DNA from 4 places in the Undibacterium sp. Rencai35W genome. Region 1 is predicted to be linked to each of the others. Evidence: predicted binding sites of a transcription regulator. Region 1 holds the regulator's gene; each other region holds the start of a gene.

Region 1 (4,336 bases):
TCGGCCCGGAGTGAGCCTGATTATTATGTAGAGAAATTTAATTTCATTAAATTATCGAACAATGGGCAGGCAAATTTCCACGTCGCAGGTGACCGGTTGACGCATCATCCTCGTTACGATAATTTTGAAATTCAACAGCCACGTATCAACAGCTTTGATGAAGACAAAACGCCAGTCACAATCCGGGCGGATAAGGCAGTTGTTGAACAAAAAAACGCACAAGGGCAAACGTCACAACAGCCGCCGAGAGAGAGTGATGAAATTCATTTGTATGGCAACGTGAATATGGAGCGCCCCGATAGTGCAACGGCAAAATTCATGCGATTGCAAACCGAATATCTGTTGCTCCTACCGGATGTGAATACGATGAAGACGGATAAAGCCGTCGCCTTATACACAGAAAGATCAGAGACGCATGCGATAGGCATGATCGCGAACAATGCGACACAGGAAGTGCAGTTGCTCAGCAAAGTTCACATGCTCATCGATCGTCCGCATCCTAAGCGGACATCAACTAACTAATCACGATGGAGAGCAAATAATGCGCTTTCAATATAAAGAAATGAGATGCCTGAGTCATTGTGTCATGCTGGCGATCGGCATTTTTTCCGTGTCACCTGCAGCATTTGCGGAAAAGGCTGATAGCTTGAAGAAGACCGCAATCAGCGCTGAACACCTGACTTCGGATGGTAAAAAGAGTACCTCAACGTTGCTTGGCGAAGTCATTCTGGTACGCGGTACTTTGCTGGTAAAAGCCGATCGTGCCGTTGTGACAGAGGCGGCTGACGGACACCAGACATCGGTTTTGTATGCCAATGCTGGCGGTCGTGTGTCGTTTCGTCAAAAGCGCGATGGGGGTCCTGATTTATGGGTTGATGGCTACGCCGACAGAGTTGAGTACGACGACAGGTCTGAGCTGGTGAAATTCATTTCCAAGGCGAAGATCCGCTATCTGGATGGTAAAAATGTAACGCAGGAACAGGAAGGCGAATACCTCTCCTATGACAGCATCAATGATGTCTTCGTTGCGACTAACAGCACGTCTGGAAAACAAGTTCCTGGCGGCGGTCGTGTTACTTTGATTTTAGAACCTAAAGCCGATAAGCAAACCAAAGAATAAGATGAGCACTTTATTGATCAAAGGTTTGCAAAAGCGTTACGGTGCGCGCCAGGTAGTGCGCGATGTGTCGCTTGAAGTAAAGAGTGGTGACGTTGTCGGTCTGCTAGGACCGAACGGTGCGGGCAAAACCACATCGTTTTATATGATCGTCGGACTAGTCCCCTCTGATGCCGGTGAGATCAATGTGGACGGTGTGGACATCTCCCGTTTGCCGATCCATCAACGTGCCGTTCTCGGCTTATCGTATTTGCCGCAAGAGGCATCGGTATTTCGTAAACTGACGGTCGAGGACAATATCCGTGCGGTGCTGGAGTTGCAAAAGGATGAGCATGGTAAGTTTCTGAATTCAGCCGAAATTGAGAAACGTCTGGATACTTTGCTGGCCGATTTGCAGATTGAGGGCATACGTGAGAATCAAGCACTTTCTTTGTCTGGCGGCGAACGTCGCCGGGTAGAAATTGCCCGGGCACTGGCAACAAATCCTCGCTTTGTGTTGCTGGATGAACCCTTTGCAGGTGTTGATCCGATTGCGGTGATTGAGATTCAGCGCATCGTACGCTTCCTGAAGGAACGTGGTATTGGTGTGTTGATTACCGATCATAATGTGCGCGAAACTTTGGGTATTTGCGATCACGCTTACATCATCAATCAAGGTGCGGTGCTGGCGAGTGGCAAGCCGGAAGATATCATCACGAATGAATCCGTACGCAGGGTTTATCTGGGAGAGCATTTCCGCATGTAGCGGGAAGCGAGATGATGATGAAACAAAGCCTGCAACTACGTACCTCACAACACCTGGCGCTTACGCCGCAATTGCAGCAATCAATTCGTCTTTTGCAGTTATCCACGCTGGAATTACATCAGGAACTGGAAAATCTATTAACTGATAACCCCATGTTGGAGCGGGTTGATGACCCCATGGATAATGCAGTGCGATTGCTGGCCGATGGCGCGATTAGCACGACTAGCAATAATTCAGAGTCGGAATTTGCAGTACAGGAAGTCGGTGCCGAGACTGCCGCTCCAGTTGCTGACAGCGGTGATAACACGGAAGTTGCTTCATCTGCGGACAGCACCAGCGCCAACGAAGAAGAGTGGAGCTTTGATGATGTGCCGCTAGGCAGTAAGTCCTCAGAGGAAGAAGATGGACGTCCGCAATTAGAAGCTGCGCAAACCAGTTTGCGAGATCATTTGCTGGAACAGATGCGGCTGAATATTCGCGAACCGCGTGATCGTGCTTTAATTGAACTGATGATTGATGCGCTGGATCCCAGTGGTTATCTGATGGAGACCTTGGATGAAATTCATGCGAGTTTGCCGCTTGAGTTGTGTGTAGAACCAGAGGAATTATCTTTCGCATTAACGATGCTGCAAAGCTTTGATCCTGCCGGGGTTGGTGCGCGCACACCGTCGGAATGTCTGGCTCTGCAAATCAAACGCTTACCTAAGATTCCCTTCGTAACACGTCGCCTGGCGCTGAAGATTGTTGAAGAACATATCACGTTGTTTGCACAGCGAGATTTCAATAAACTGAAAAAAATTCTCAATTGTGATGATGAAGATTTGCGTGAGGCGCAGGTAGTGATTCGCCAGTGTAATCCTAAGCCAGGTGCGGATTTTGCAACGGCTTCATCAGACTATGTCGTCCCTGATGTGATTGTCAGAAAATCAGCGAACGGCTGGCAGGTTTTGCTGAATCAGGATGTCATGCCCAAGCTCCGCGTCAATAGTATGTATGCCAACATCATGAAACAAAATCGTGGTGACGGGACGATGGGATCGCAGTTGCAGGAAGCGCGCTGGCTGATCAAAAACATGCGGCAACGTTTCGATACTATCTTGCGCGTTGCACAAGCGATAGTCGAAAGACAACGTAATTTTTTCACTCATGGTGCGGTTGCGATGCGCCCTCTTGTTTTGCGCGAAATTGCTGATACACTAGGTTTACACGAGAGTACTATTTCTCGTGTAACGACTCAAAAATACATGCTTACCCCGCATGGTATGTTTGAGTTGAAATATTTCTTCGGTAGCCATGTCGCGACGGAAACGGGGGGGGAAGCATCTTCCACCGCGATACGTGCACTCATCAAGCAGTTGATAGGAGCAGAAGACCAGAAAAGCCCACTCTCTGATAGCAAAATTGCAGACATGCTGGGTGAACAAGGCATGGTCATTGCGCGACGCACTGTTGCCAAATACCGTGAAGCCCTAAAAATTCCTCCAGTAAGCCTGCGCAAATCCTTGTAATGAACACCTGTAATTTAGTCTTGTAACTAAGCCTTGAAATTACGTTTTGTATTGCTATATATAATTTAGCTCGATGCATCAGAGCAAATGCTGAAGAAATTTATAGCAAGTAACATCACCATAGGAGCGTAGTATGAATCTCACCATCAGTGGACATCACCTCGAAGTAACTCCTGCAATACGTGAACATGTACAAAACAAGCTTGAGCGCATCAGGCGACACTTCGATCAAGTCATTGATATCGCCGTCATCCTGACGGTAGACAAGCTCCGGGAAAAGGAAAAACGGCATAAAGCAGACATCAATCTGCACATCAGTGGTAAAGATATCCACGTAGAAAGCCTGGCACACGACCTCTACGCTGCGATCGACCTCCTCATCGATAAACTGGACAGACAAGTCATCAAACACAAAGACAAAATTCAAGATCATCAGCACGACGCCATTAAACATCTGCCAGACCCGGCGTCGGTGTAAGTCATCAAGTCCGGTGTTCGTAGCCGGTACAATAAAAAAGGACGCGTCAAGCGTCCTTTTTCGTTGGGTACACGTTAGGTGCACAAAACGAACGGTGGTTTATTACCATCGATATTGAACCCGCAGGCTGGATGCGGCTTCCAGAGGCTTTTTGTCCCAGAAGCCGCACGGGATATGCGGATTGAGTTTTGTAAGCGTCTAAAAACTCTTTAACCGATATGTCATGGAATCGCTTACTCCTGCCTTCTCTCAGCGTCTCTGTGGTGAGAGGTCTTGGTTTTTGCGTAAATCCTAATGATATATAGATTGTTTATACGGCTAATTTTTGCCCGTGAAATCGATAGTGTTCCTGGGTAAATAAATCGATCCCGCATTGCAGGTTCTCTATCCAGTCCAGAAAAGCATGAATCGCTTCTCGCCCGACGAAATAACGTCCGTGCTGCGGTACCATCATCGCAAGATCCATGCTTCTGACCATATTTGCCCAC
Region 2 (4,336 bases), on a different contig from region 1:
AACGCTAGTGCCGACACCAGGATGACACCTTGTTGCCTGACCTGCTGCTGACGATGTACCAGTACAGCAAGGCCAAAGATCAGGAAGAGAACATATAAAAACCAGAAATGCGCGCGAGGCATCCATAGTAAGGATAAGACATCGCCCACGCTAGTTTGTGAGTTCGTATAGCGAGATAAAAATACCTCAATGAATCCCTGCAACAGAGACCAGATCAGGTAAGGATAAATAATCGTACTAAGTTTGCCGCGCATGAGCTGCATACCACCGTATTTGTTTAATGACGGCAAGAAAAACAAACCAGACAAGAAAAAAAACAATGGCATATGAAAGCTGTAGATCACACTATCGATCAGCATGTAGCTCTCTTTGTCTAATGGCAAACCGGCGTTCCACGCGCCACGTGCGACGTGTGCATAAACGACCAGCAAGATACCGATTGCCTTGGCGTAGTCAGCCCAGTTATTTCTATTGGTCATAAGCAAAAATTTGTTATTGAGTGGCAGGATTTATGCACAATTAGACTGGTAAATACGTTCATTCCACGACACAGGGTGACAAGTCCTACCTTATCGCACGTCGGCAGATGCATTCGCACTCCTAATTCGTTGTGAGCAGACCTTGGTGTTTCTACGCTGCTATATTTGTTTGATGAAATTATCCGGCCATCAAACTGTCGCACTATTTTACAGACCATTTGCGTCTGCTTTACTCTTCGTAGTATTTCTCCTCTGTATTCAAGCATAAAAGGCGATCCGGAAAAGTTGGAACGATATATGCATGATTGACTGAGGTGAACGATCGGGCCAGTTTATCCGTTGTTCTTGAGAAGACTCTAAGCATCGACAAGTGTTGCCACTGCAAATTGTTGTTGTTCCAGACGGTCTGAATTTTGACATTGTTTGATGTGGTTTTAACGGTATGTAAAGTATGTTAAAGGAGATCAGAGATGAAAAAAATGATGATGACATTGAGCTTGCTGACTAGCTTGTTGTTGGCTGGCGTGGCTCAGGCTACTTTAGTAACGCAATGGAAATTTGATCAAAGTTCCACTTGGAATTCGGCAACTTTTTCGGCAGGTGGCGGCTCAACCTTACAAAATGCTAGTGTCATCAGTTGGGGCGGCACTCTGGATTTTCACAACAACACCGGTAACGGTACAAGCTCGCGCAGTGGCCTGGAAATTACAAACGGCAATATTCTCGGCGGCACTGTCGTAACAAACGGCCCGGCGGCTGTGACGAACACGATTACTCATTACAACAATACACTCAGCGGTGCTTATGCGACTTTAACCAACGCTGTTCTCGACACGCTGTTGACGCTGACTCCCGATTTGCCAATCTCTGGAGCTGCTTTGCCACCTGATCTAATTTCCTTTGCGATTCACTTTAAGGAGACGCCTAATCAGGCAAATTGCGGCTTTATCACGACATCGCTATGTGATGATATTTTTGTGATTGACAGCGGTGCTTTGAACAACAGTTTTGTATATGACGGCTTTACTTATTATGTCAGCGCATTTGAAACCACGAACAAATTACAACCACTTCCGGCTGCGACTTGTGCGGTGGCTGGCGCTGCTGCAGGATGTCTGGGATTTCAAACGGAGGAGGGCAAATTTACCCCGGCAACGTTTGCATTTGTGATTACTTCGACGCCGGTACAAATTCCTGAACCAGATTTGCTCGCCTTAATCGGCATCGGACTGTTAGGTTTGTTCCTGAGTCGCAAGCAGTCGAGCTAGTCGTTTGTGTTTGACAGGTTTGAGAAATACTGAAGAATTTCAGTTAGATTTTCACTAAGCTGCACAGAGTTTTAATTGAGTTTCAAACAGAATCGCGCAGTATTGATGCGGGTTGTAGAGGTTTTTTCTTCTGTAGCCCGCATCAATACTGCGTTTTTTATCCTGACTACATCAGAATGATGTCGTACTGCTCCTGATGAAACACATTCTCGACTTGCAGTGAAATCGGCTTACCAATGAAATCACCAAGCATGGCTAAATGCTGTGACTCTTCTTCAAGAAACATATCTACGACGACTTGCGACGCCATGATGCGGAATTCTCTTGGATTGAATTGCTTGGCTTCGCGCAAGAGTTCGCGCAAAATTTCGTAGCAGATGGTGCGTGCAGTTTTGACCTGACCCTTGCCGCTGCATGCCGGGCAGGGTTCACACAGGATGTGTGCTAGCGATTCCCTGGTGCGTTTGCGGGTGACTTCGACCAGGCCTAATGCAGAGAAATTAGAGATGGAGAGTTTAGTCCGGTCGCGCGACAATGCTTTATTTAACTCTGCGAGTACCGCGGCTTTATGCTCTTCGTTCTCCATATCGATAATATCGAGAATGATGATGCCGCCGAGATTGCGAAGTCGTAGTTGGCGGGCGATGGCGTGGGCTGCTTCGAGATTGGTTTTGAAGATGGTGTCATCGAAGTTTCGGCCGGCGACGAAGCTACCTGTGTTGACGTCAATGGTCGTCATGGCTTCGGTCTGATCAACGATCAGGTAGCCGCCGGATTTCAGATCGACGCGACGCCCCAGAGCGCGCTCAATTTCTTCTTCGACACCGTATAAATCGAAGAGTGGCCGTTCGCCTGTGTAATGCTGGAGTTTCGGTAATACCGATGGTGTGTACGTGGTACCGAACTCAACTAGCATCTGATAGTTTTCACGCGAATCGACCTGAATACTTGCAGTCTCTTCGTTCACAAAATCACGCAGTACTCTTTGTGCCAGATTCAGATCCTGGTAGAGCAGGGTTGTGGGCGGCTGAGTTTTTGCCATCTGGGTGATATTCGCCCATGTCCGCCTCAGATATTCGACATCGGATTTCAGATCTTCGTCAGAGGCATCTTCAGCCATGGTTCTGACGATGAACCCTCCTTTTTCATCAGGCTGCTGCAAACTGAGCACTTTGGCGCGTAGTGCTTCACGCTCGGCTTCGTTTTCGATACGCTGTGAAATGCCGATATGAGAATCTTGCGGCAGATAGACCAGCATGCGGCCCGCAATAGAAATCTGGGTAGAGAGCCGTGCGCCTTTGGTGCCGATCGGATCTTTGATAACCTGAACGGTAATCGACTGACCATCGAATAACAGTTTTTCAATCGGTGTCAGTACATTGCCGCCTTCTTGCGAACGTGCGTCCCAGATATCGGCGACATGTAAAAACGCAGCACGCTCTAAACCGATGTCAATAAATGCGGATTGCATGCCGGGCAGTACGCGTACCACTTTACCCAGATACACATTGCCAACCAGGCCGCGCGACAATGTGCGTTCGATATGAAGTTCTTGTACTGCACCTTGAAAAATCAAGGCAACCCGGGTTTCTTGCGGGGTGATGTTGATGAGGAGATTTTCGCTCATAGATCAATAAGATGCCAATTAGGGGATATGAATACCTGCTTGTCGTAACAGCTGGGTCGTCTCAAATAAGGGTAAGCCCATGATGCCAGAATAACTGCCGCTGATGTGGGAAATAAAGCGCGCAGCAGATCCCTGGATACCATAGCCACCGGCTTTATCATAAGGCTCGGCGGACAGACAATAATCTGAAATTTCCTGTTCGGATAAAGTCGCAAATAGAACCTCAGATCGCTGAGTGAGGTGCCAGCGCCCTTGCGTGCTGACGACTGCAATACTGGTCAGGACGGCGTGCTGTTGTCCTGAAAGTTGGCTTAACATCGCACGCGCCTCATTGTGATCGGCGGGCTTGCCAAGAATCTGATCATGGATAACGACAGTCGTGTCGGCAGCCAGTACAGGGCGCATCGCCAGTCTGCGATGCTGCATGATGGTCCACGCAGCTTCAGCTTTTTCCTGCGTGACGCGGCTCACATAATCGTAAGGTAGTTCGTCTGGCAATACCTGCTCGGTGACATCGGGGCCACGCGGCGCCAGATCCCGGAGTAGCAATACTTCAAAATCGATACCGATCTGGCGCAAGAGTTCGCGGCGACGCGGACTCTTGGAGGCGAGATATATTTTATTGTCGGCGATGGGCATGTTGTCTCCTCGACGTTCACAGGTCTATATGTCTACTGATGGGGCTATTGTGCGCCAGGATTTTATCCTGTGCTCAGACCCGATGATAGGGATGGTTTTGCGTAATCGAATAAGCGCGATACAGTTGCTCAGCAAGCAGCACGCGTACCATGCCGTGCGGCAGGGTCAGGCTGGAAATCCTGATCAGCATATCGGCCTTCGCCTTAAATTCAGCATCCAGTCCATCCGCGCCGCCGATAATAAATGCCACATCCCGTCCATCTTGCTGCCAGTTAGTCAATTGCTGTGACAGTGCAACACTGGTCAAGTCCTTGCCACGTTCA
Region 3 (4,336 bases), 410 kb from region 1:
CGATCTGCTTCCTTGATAATGACCTGGGTATATTCACGCAGTTCTTTTAACTGACGCTCGGGCAATTCCAGCTCTAGTAATTGGGCTGCGCCGCGGATACCGCCAAGGGGATTCTTGATCTCATGAGCGAGATTACGTATCAGCTCTTTGTTTGCCTTGCTCTGATCGAGCATGCGCTCTTCTCTGTCTAGCTTTAGCTGTTGGACGTTTTCACGCAGTTCAATTAATACTGGCGTTGCAGGGTTATCCAGTGCCGTCACAATACTGTGCACGTGCAAAGGTTCGCGGCCTGCACGCTCCAGTGTCAGGTCTTGCCGCTTATCGGCAAACTGATGCGCAACTGCCTGCTCGAACACGGTTAATAACTCTTCACCATTGAGAAAAAGATCCGTTAATTTTAAATGGGATAAAGATTTTGCCGAGCTGTCCAACATACTTTCGGCAGCGGCATTCGCATACAGGATACAGCTATCGACATCCAGCACAATTACGGCAGATGTCAGCAAATCAAGTCCGGCAAACGAGGTCATAGAAGTAGTCAAAATGATCCATAAAAAAAGGCCGCATAGTGCGACCTTGTTACGCAAGCATCATGCCTGAAATGCTGATTTTTCAGTCCTTGAAGATTTATTTCAAATTACTGAGTTCTCGTTTCAGTGCTTCGATGTTTTTTTCGGTGCGACTAATATCATCTTTCATCATTATGGTGCGTTCTTGATATTTGGCGTAGTTCTTTTCATCGCCACGTCGCTCTGGTTCACCGTTGTTGTAGTCCTTCTTCAGATTCGCTAACTTTTGCTCCTCTGTTTTTAATTCATCTTGCAAAATCTGACGGCGATCTGAATCACGCGCTTTTTGGGTGCCTTCGTCCACCTTAGGAAAGTCAGCGGGAGATGATGCGGCTTTGGCTGTGGATTTTTTTGGTAAGACAGGGGCTGGTATCACCGTAATGCCTGGAAGCTCTACCCGCTTGCACCCTTTGGTTTCACCGGTATTTTTGTATTCTTTTTTACCATTCTCATCAACACACAAATAGACATCGCCATCAGCAAGCGCAAACGACGCCGAAGAAGCGAGCGAGCTGAGTGCGACAGCAGCGAAAATTGCACGACGTAAAAGTTGATTCATTTTGTCAAGGTTTGGTCACTAACAACTTTAGTGTATTCCAAGCAGGCTCATAGCACAATTGCCACGTACGCTTATCGGGAACTTACATGTGACAATCCGTAACAAGCGAGGAAAAAGTGTCTTTATCCACTAAAAAGACGAAAAAAAACGGGGTAATTACCCCGTTTTTTGGATTCTGTATTTTTTAAAAAATTACAGAGAGTAGTACATGTCGAATTCAGCAGGATGTGTCGTCATGCGCATGCGCTGTACGTCCTGCATTTTCAGTTCGATGTAGGCATCAATCATGCTGTCGCTGAACACACCACCGCGCGTCAGGAATTCACGATCTTTATCCAAAGCTTCCAGAGCCTGTTCCAGAGAATGGCAGACTGTCGGGATCAGTGCGTCTTCTTCTGGCGGCAAATGGTAAAGATCTTTGGATGCGGCTTCGCCCGGATGAATCTTGTTCTGAACGCCGTCCAGACCAGCCATCATCAATGCGGAGAAGCACAGGTATGGGTTCGCCAGAGGATCTGGGAAGCGTGCTTCAACACGACGGCCTTTTGGATTCGCAACGTAAGGAATACGGATCGATGCAGAGCGGTTCTTAGCAGAGTAAGCCAGTTTTACCGGTGCTTCGTAACCTGGTACCAAACGCTTATAGGAGTTAGTGCCTGGGTTCGTGATCGCATTCAGAGCGCGGGCATGCTTGATGATACCGCCGATGTAGTACAGAGCGAAATCAGACAAACCAGCATAGCCGTCGCCTGCGAACAGGTTTTTGCCATCTTTCCAGATTGACTGATGCACGTGCATACCAGAACCGTTGTCGCCAACGATAGGTTTAGGCATGAAAGTCGCTGTTTTGCCGTAGGTATGCGCCACGTTCCAGACAACGTATTTCAGGTTTTGTGTCCAGTCGGCGCGCTCTACCAGAGTAGAGAACTTGGTACCGATTTCGTTTTGACCTGCACCAGCTACTTCATGGTGATGCACTTCAACCGGAATACCAAGGGACTCCAAGATCAGGCACATTTCAGAACGCATGTCCTGAAAGCTGTCGACCGGAGGAACCGGGAAATAGCCGCCTTTAACGGTTGGACGATGGCCAGTATTGCCGCCTTCGAGTTTTTCGCCTGTTGTCCATGACGCTTCTTCAGAGTCGATCTTTACGAAGCAGCCAGACATATCGATTTTCCAGCGTACGCTGTCGAAAATGAAGAATTCTGGTTCTGGGCCGAAGTAAGCGGTATCACCAATGCCGGAGGATTTCAGATACGCTTCTGCGCGCTTGGCGATGGAACGTGGATCACGGTCATACCCTTTGCCGTCAGCTGGTTCGATCACGTCGCACTGCATGAACAGTGTAGTTTCTTCCATGAACGGATCGATATTGGCGGTATTTGGATCTGGGATCAGCAACATGTCAGATGCTTCAATGCCCTTCCAGCCAGCGATAGACGAGCCGTCAAATGCGTGGCCAGATTCGAATTTATCCATACCGAACTGGGAAACTGGAACAGTCACGTGCTGTTCTTTGCCTCGGGTATCAGCAAAGCGGAAATCAACGAATTTAACTTCGTTGTCTTTCGCCATTTTCAAGACTTCTGCGGCTGTCATTGCCATGTGAAACTCCTCAAATAGAGCTAAAAATAAATTCGTAAGATGCTGAGCGGTCTGCTAACCAACTTAGCTCTGAACCTGTGATTCCAAGCTGATTTTCCTGCCCTGACTGTCTTTATCGGACGTTCAGGATAAAAAAATCGCATAACTATAGTACACCAAGCCATTAGCAAAACTCACCGGGGATAATAGCAGAATCCATGCCATCCTCTGCACAATCGCAAAGTTCGGAATAAAAGCGCTAAACCTCTGTTTTCTAGACACTTTTCAATTTCAAGAGACAGTGCGTCAAAAAATCGCAAACCTAGAAAACGCACCATTTTTACGCAAATTTAACTTATTGCACCAAATTAACTCAATTCATGGAAAATAATGTGCCATTGATCTTTTTTGGTGCATTTGGTTTTAATGTGGAACAATCAATCCCATAGGCGGAGAGAGAATAAAATACCCTTTTGCGCCAGATTCCGCAGCTGAATATTGTGGGTATCATGCATAATCAGTCGGCTCACATTCACCAATCCACATTTTATTATGACAACTCAACTCATCGCTATTGCCCGTCAACGCGCTCAGGAACAAGGTTTGCCCTATGCGGGTGCTGTGACGCCGCAAGAAGCGTTTTCCTTATTGCAAACAGGCACTGGTGTGGTACTGATAGATGTCCGCACCAATGCGGAACGCGATTGGGTGGGGCGAGTGGTATTACCAGAAGTGCAGCACAAAGCGGTGCAATGGAGCACTTATCCGGGCGGCATACCCAACCCGGACTTTATGTCTGAATTACACGCTGTAGTTCCTGATACGACAGCTACCTTATTGTTTCTATGCCGCTCTGGCGTCCGCTCCAGACATGCTGCCAAGCTCGCAACAGAGCATGGCTACACCGCCTGCTTTGACATTTTGGAAGGGTTTGAAGGGGATAAAGATGCTGATGGCCACCGCAAATCCATCGGCGGCTGGTGCCAAAAAAATCTTCCTTGGGCTGGAGCCTGATTCAGGTTTGGCTTGGCTTATGGTGTGGGTTGTGATTTGACGTGTAATCGGCGGTACAGCTCAATCGCGACAGCGGTATTACTTTGTGGATGCTGTCCCTCTCCCACCTTCAAATTACTTATCAGATTGCAGCAAACCTGTGGCGATCTCATTCGTATCTTTCAAGGTCTGCAATACGATATTGGAGCGAATATCCAGAACGCCGGTTGTTTTGTACAAACGCTCCAGCACAAAAGAGGAGTAATGCTTCAGATTGCGCGCCTTCACCCGCAATAAATAATTTGCATCGCCGGTAATAATGTAAGAGCCGACAACCTCAGGCCAGCTTTGGAGCGCGGCTGAAAAATTTTCATGCCATTGCTCGACATCGCGCCGCATGGTCACCTGCACAAAGGCATCGACTTCCAGACCCAGCGCTGTCGCATCGAGCACCGCGCTGTAGCGACTAATAATGCCGGCCTCTTCCAGCATCCTGACCCGCCTCAGGCAAGACGATGGTGACAAAAATACCTTATCCGCCAGATCCTGATTACTGATACGCCCTTCGCTCTGCAGGAAGTGCAAAATCTTAATATCGGTCGCGTCTAGCTGCATTTCACATATTCCA
Region 4 (4,336 bases), on a different contig from region 1:
CGTAGAGAAATACCATGGCGTTCCACCTTATTTGGAGACTATGGATTACGTGCAAAAAATTAATCGCTTATACCAAAAATCGACGCACCCGTTTCAACGTAATATTGTTGACGCATCGTCTATCGTGATGCGCCCCACCCGCAGCAGTAAACCTTAAATCGGAAGGCACATGCTGATTAAGAGATTACTTAGCAAGCGCGATATTCTGGTTCCTTACTTTAATTTCCGTAAGGAATTAAGTGGAAATATTGAGTCCACTCTCCTCAAAGAAATTTTTCAACTGAGATATGAGGTGTACTGTCTCGAATGTCATTTTCTGCCTACTGAGGAATTTAAAGATGGTTTAGAAAGTGATGAGTTTGATGAGTGCTCCACGCATTTTGCCGCCTTCACTATGGATAACCAGATTGTTGGTACGGTGCGCCTGGTGCAGCCATCTCCTGATTTGAATTATCCTTTTGAGGGGCATTGTAGCGTTTTTGATGACTATGTCATGCCCGCCAGGGAGGCTGCTGGTGAAATATCACGCTTAGTCGTCCGCAAATCACATCGTCGTCGTAGAGGCGATTCGATGGAAGGTGTATCTCAGGATTTCCGGGAAAAAGGGAATGCCGCGTCAATTCAGCCGCATCAGGGCGGGAAAAAACGGGACGGTAACAGCCCTTTACTATTACTAGGTTTATATCGGGAGATGTATCGCTACAGCCGAAAAAATGGCATTCGCTATTGGTATGCGGCGATGGAGCGCTCGCTGGCAAAATCGCTGGATAAAATGGGATTTCGTTTTGTGCCGATAGGCCCGCAAACTGACTACTACGGTCCGGTTACGCCTTTTGTCGTGGATCTGGACGAACTTAATAAACGGCTACATAAAGAAAACAAATTTCTGGCCGCCTGGTTTAATGACGAACAGATACCGTACAACGTAATTATCAGAACCATGATCAGTACATTCTGGCAGCAGATAACAAAGAAAAAATAAGCATAGAAATGCAGGGACTCCAAAACAAATTCAATTTCTGGAAAACAAAAAAATGAATCCAATTTTTGCCAGATTAAGCAGGCGGATAATTCGCTATCAGTTAGCGAGAACCACGTCTGATCAGCTTATTCAACTGGGTAAAAAGAAGCTGATTCGTGCATTTCGCAGAGCCGCCAGATGCTCACCTGCCTATCAAATTTTGCTGCGTGAATATGATGCTTCAGTAAGCAACATTAATACTGTTGATGATTTTGTGCGACGTTGTCCTGTCCTGGAAAAATCTAATACATTCCGCCGTTTCCCTATCGATCAATTAATTGCCCGCGATACGGATACATCGCAGCTCGCCTCCATACTCACCAGCTCAGGTCATGGGAGTAATGGTTTTGCGATCGGACTCAGTACCAGAAAGCAATTGAAATCAACCGCGACTCTGATTGATATGGGGCTTGAGTTAGCCTTTGATATTGACCGCTATAAAACTTTGCTGATCAATTGCTTACCGATGGGGGTGACGTTTCAATCGGATACCGTATGTGTGGCTAACGTCAGCGTCAGAGAGGATATGGCTTGCGCAATTGTCGAGCAAGCGGGTGCTGCTTTTGAGCAAATTATTCTTTGTGGCGATCCTATTTTTCTTAAAAAATTATGTGATTTTTCTCAAACTAAGAGGCTTGACTGGCGTCGTTACCGAGTTAATGTCATTGTCGGTGAAGAAACGTTTAGCGAGTCATTCCGAGATTATCTTGCACTGGTTTTGAACGGCAATCCTGATGATCCAACCAGTGGCCTGATTGGCAGCTCTATGGGCGTAGGCGAATTAGGACTGAACCTGTTTAATGAAACAAGAGAAACCATTGCCATACGCAGAACATGTATGAGTCAGCCGGACTTGCTGATCGATTTATTTGGCAGTAGCGCAATTGACGCACCAGTGCCGTCCTTCATGGTCTTTAACCCCATGCGGACTTTCGTCGAAGTGGTGAATACGGACAAGCACGGTAACGGAGACTTGTTAGTTTCCATGCTTGATCCGGATATACCTATCCCGTTGATGCGTTATAAAACCGGGGATAAAGCAAAGTTGCTCAGCAATGCTGAATTAAATGCGATATGCAAAAAAACCAATAAAGATTTTTCTCCCCCCTCTTTACCTGTGATTGCCTTACATGGGCGAGCTAAGGACTATCTGCCAGATGGTATGCATCTGGATCATTTTAAGCACCTGCTTTACGCAGATCCGGCAATTGCGGCTCAAGTCAGCGGAGCTTTTCGTTTGACCTCTGCCGTGAATGGTCTTCGCTGGGAAATCCAGTTGCAACACGGAAATGAAATTTCCCCGCAATCAATTGCATCCTCGCTACAAGCTGCCGCCAGTTTGACGTATGGGCGCGTAGAAACTATTTGCTATTCCTATCACGATTTTCCATACGGAAAATCCTTGGATTATGAGCGTAAATTTGTTTATTGGCTGGGGTAAATATTTTATGTCGGTTATTTTTACAGCAATGTATTTTGATTGCCTTTTAGTTAATTTAAAAAAGTATTTTAACTAATAAAATCAGTCACTTATGATTGTTTGTGATTTCTGGCATACCTTGTGCTTATAGATACGCGTCGAGATAGTGATTTGACCTAAATTAAGGGGAAGCTCAAATGAATATGAAACAAATTTCAAAACTGGTTGCAGGTTTGGTTTTGGCTGCAGGTATGGTCGGATCAGCAAGTGCGATTAGTCTGGTAGCAGGCGATCTGAAATTCACGATCGATAATTACGATGCGGGCACAATCGGGTACGGCGCTACTCCAGGTGTTAAGTGCTCAACAACAAGTGGCTGTGACGGTATTGCCTCCAATCCATGGCCAAATTCTTACGGTGATGATACTTGGGGTATTTTTTCCGTAGCGTCAATTTCTAAAATTTCTGATGGCTCCATCGTTTGGACTAAAGGAACTGGTCAGTATTTAACTGGTTTGTTCGGCGGTCTGAAAGATTACTATGTCGAAGTTAGCACAGGTCTGGTCAAAACAACGACTGCACTGGCAACTGGCGGATGGATGGATTTGTATCTGAATAATGTTGACTGGAATCCAGCGACAGCAACTGCTGGACGCACAAGTCAATATGCATATACGGGCATTACAGGAGGTACTAATGTACTGTCCGCAAACTTTGGTGCCGGCGTAATTGGTGATGATCCTGCTGCTAGCTACATTACTTCTTATGCCAACACTGGCTTGTCCGGTGCTGGTCAGGGTTTCCTGGATGTAACTGGCGGTGCATGGGCAGCGCAGTTTGACACAAACACAGCGATTGATCCGAATGGTAACGCGCATGACTTTTTGTTAAATGTTACGTTCGATAACTTGGGTAACAAAGCTTCTAACATTGGCTGGACAGTAAAATCAGCTGGTCAGGTAAGCGGTAATGCAATCCCAGAACCTGCATCACTGGGCTTGCTGGGCTTGGGCTTGGCTGGTCTGGCAAGTATTCGTCGTAGAAGAAAATAATCCAAGTCGACCTTGGTAAAAGCTGCCTGGTGTAAACCAGGCAGCTTTTTTGTTTGTATCTGCCTAAAGAGTTGTTGTGAGATATCTATTTTTCGATATTTAAAACAAGTCACATTAAGCGCTGTGAAAATTATCAAAAATATAGTAATCTGTCACATAAAGAATGTTATTTTTACAATATAATTTATTTGTCGGGTTGTGGAGTGTCGATGTTTAGAATTGCTAATCACCATGTATCGCGTATTACATCAATTCTTCTATTGATTGAATTTAGTATTGCACTTGCTTCGGTTTATTTGGGAGCCATCATCCGCACATTAGATAGTGCTTTTCCTTTTTCTGAAAAATCAGATAATTTCTTTAGTACGGCTTTGGTTTTTGCATCGATTGTTGTGTTCAGCATGAGTGCTTTGGGGATGTACCAGATCAATTTTCGTGAAGGCATTAGAAATACCTTTTTAAGATTGATGCCTTCTTTAGCGTTAGCGCTCATTTTGGTTACGTTGACATTTTATGTGCTTCCCACATTATTCATTGGGCGTGGTGTACTGGGCATTGTGCTGGTGATTGCTGCTATTGGCATTTTGACCGCAAGAGTCTTGATTTTTAAAACCTCAGAATCAGGGTTGCTGCGATCAAGGATCATTTTTCTGGGCTCGGGTTCCTTGGCAAAAGAATGTTATGAACTGGCGCTGACCAACACTGCTCACCATGAATACGAGATTTTGGGATTTGTACCCGTCACCGATGAGATATGCCAGGTTCCAGTGACGAATCTCTTGTCTTCCGAAGCGAGTCTGAGTTCAGTTGCAGAGAAGTACCATGCTGATGAAATCGTGGTTG

Evidence for each region. The regulator sigma-54, encoded in region 1, starts transcription at its own class of promoters, with help from an activator protein. The targets are predictions, from matches to a motif close to TGGCANGNAANCTGCTTT.
Region 2: a site for sigma-54 is predicted at 766-783, ahead of ACO0K3_RS19120 (THxN family PEP-CTERM protein). Genes of this name have one in related genera too.
Region 3: a site for sigma-54 is predicted at 2,922-2,939, ahead of glnA (type I glutamate--ammonia ligase). Genes of this name have one in related genera too.
Region 4: a site for sigma-54 is predicted at 2,572-2,589, ahead of ACO0K3_RS10580 (PEP-CTERM sorting domain-containing protein). Genes of this name have one in related genera too.

What each region holds. Positions count from the first base shown of each region.
Region 1 is NZ_JBMPPC010000002.1:628,943-633,278, reverse strand. Features, by position in the region: gene lptC (LPS export ABC transporter periplasmic protein LptC) at 1-522, shown strand, start outside; gene lptA (lipopolysaccharide transport periplasmic protein LptA) at 542-1,120, shown strand; gene lptB (LPS export ABC transporter ATP-binding protein) at 1,122-1,862, shown strand; gene ACO0K3_RS06765 (RNA polymerase factor sigma-54) at 1,880-3,370, shown strand; gene hpf (ribosome hibernation-promoting factor, HPF/YfiA family) at 3,504-3,848, shown strand; gene ACO0K3_RS06755 (MBL fold metallo-hydrolase) at 4,159-4,336, opposite strand, start outside.
Region 2 is NZ_JBMPPC010000012.1:64,057-68,392, reverse strand. Features, by position in the region: gene ACO0K3_RS19125 (acyltransferase family protein) at 1-479, opposite strand, end outside; gene ACO0K3_RS19120 (THxN family PEP-CTERM protein) at 950-1,747, shown strand; gene rng (ribonuclease G) at 1,914-3,374, opposite strand; gene ACO0K3_RS19110 (Maf family protein) at 3,393-4,013, opposite strand; gene rlmH (23S rRNA (pseudouridine(1915)-N(3))-methyltransferase RlmH) at 4,087-4,336, opposite strand, start outside.
Region 3 is NZ_JBMPPC010000002.1:214,934-219,269, forward strand. Features, by position in the region: gene glnL (nitrogen regulation protein NR(II)) at 1-530, opposite strand, end outside; gene ACO0K3_RS05020 (DUF4124 domain-containing protein) at 628-1,128, opposite strand; gene glnA (type I glutamate--ammonia ligase) at 1,321-2,736, opposite strand; gene ACO0K3_RS05030 (rhodanese-like domain-containing protein) at 3,268-3,729, shown strand; gene ACO0K3_RS05035 (Lrp/AsnC family transcriptional regulator) at 3,844-4,323, opposite strand.
Region 4 is NZ_JBMPPC010000004.1:231,225-235,560, reverse strand. Features, by position in the region: gene ACO0K3_RS10595 (transglycosylase SLT domain-containing protein) at 1-157, shown strand, start outside; gene ACO0K3_RS10590 (PEP-CTERM/exosortase system-associated acyltransferase) at 170-982, shown strand; gene ACO0K3_RS10585 (hypothetical protein) at 1,035-2,462, shown strand; gene ACO0K3_RS10580 (PEP-CTERM sorting domain-containing protein) at 2,639-3,493, shown strand; gene ACO0K3_RS10575 (TIGR03013 family XrtA/PEP-CTERM system glycosyltransferase) at 3,703-4,336, shown strand, end outside.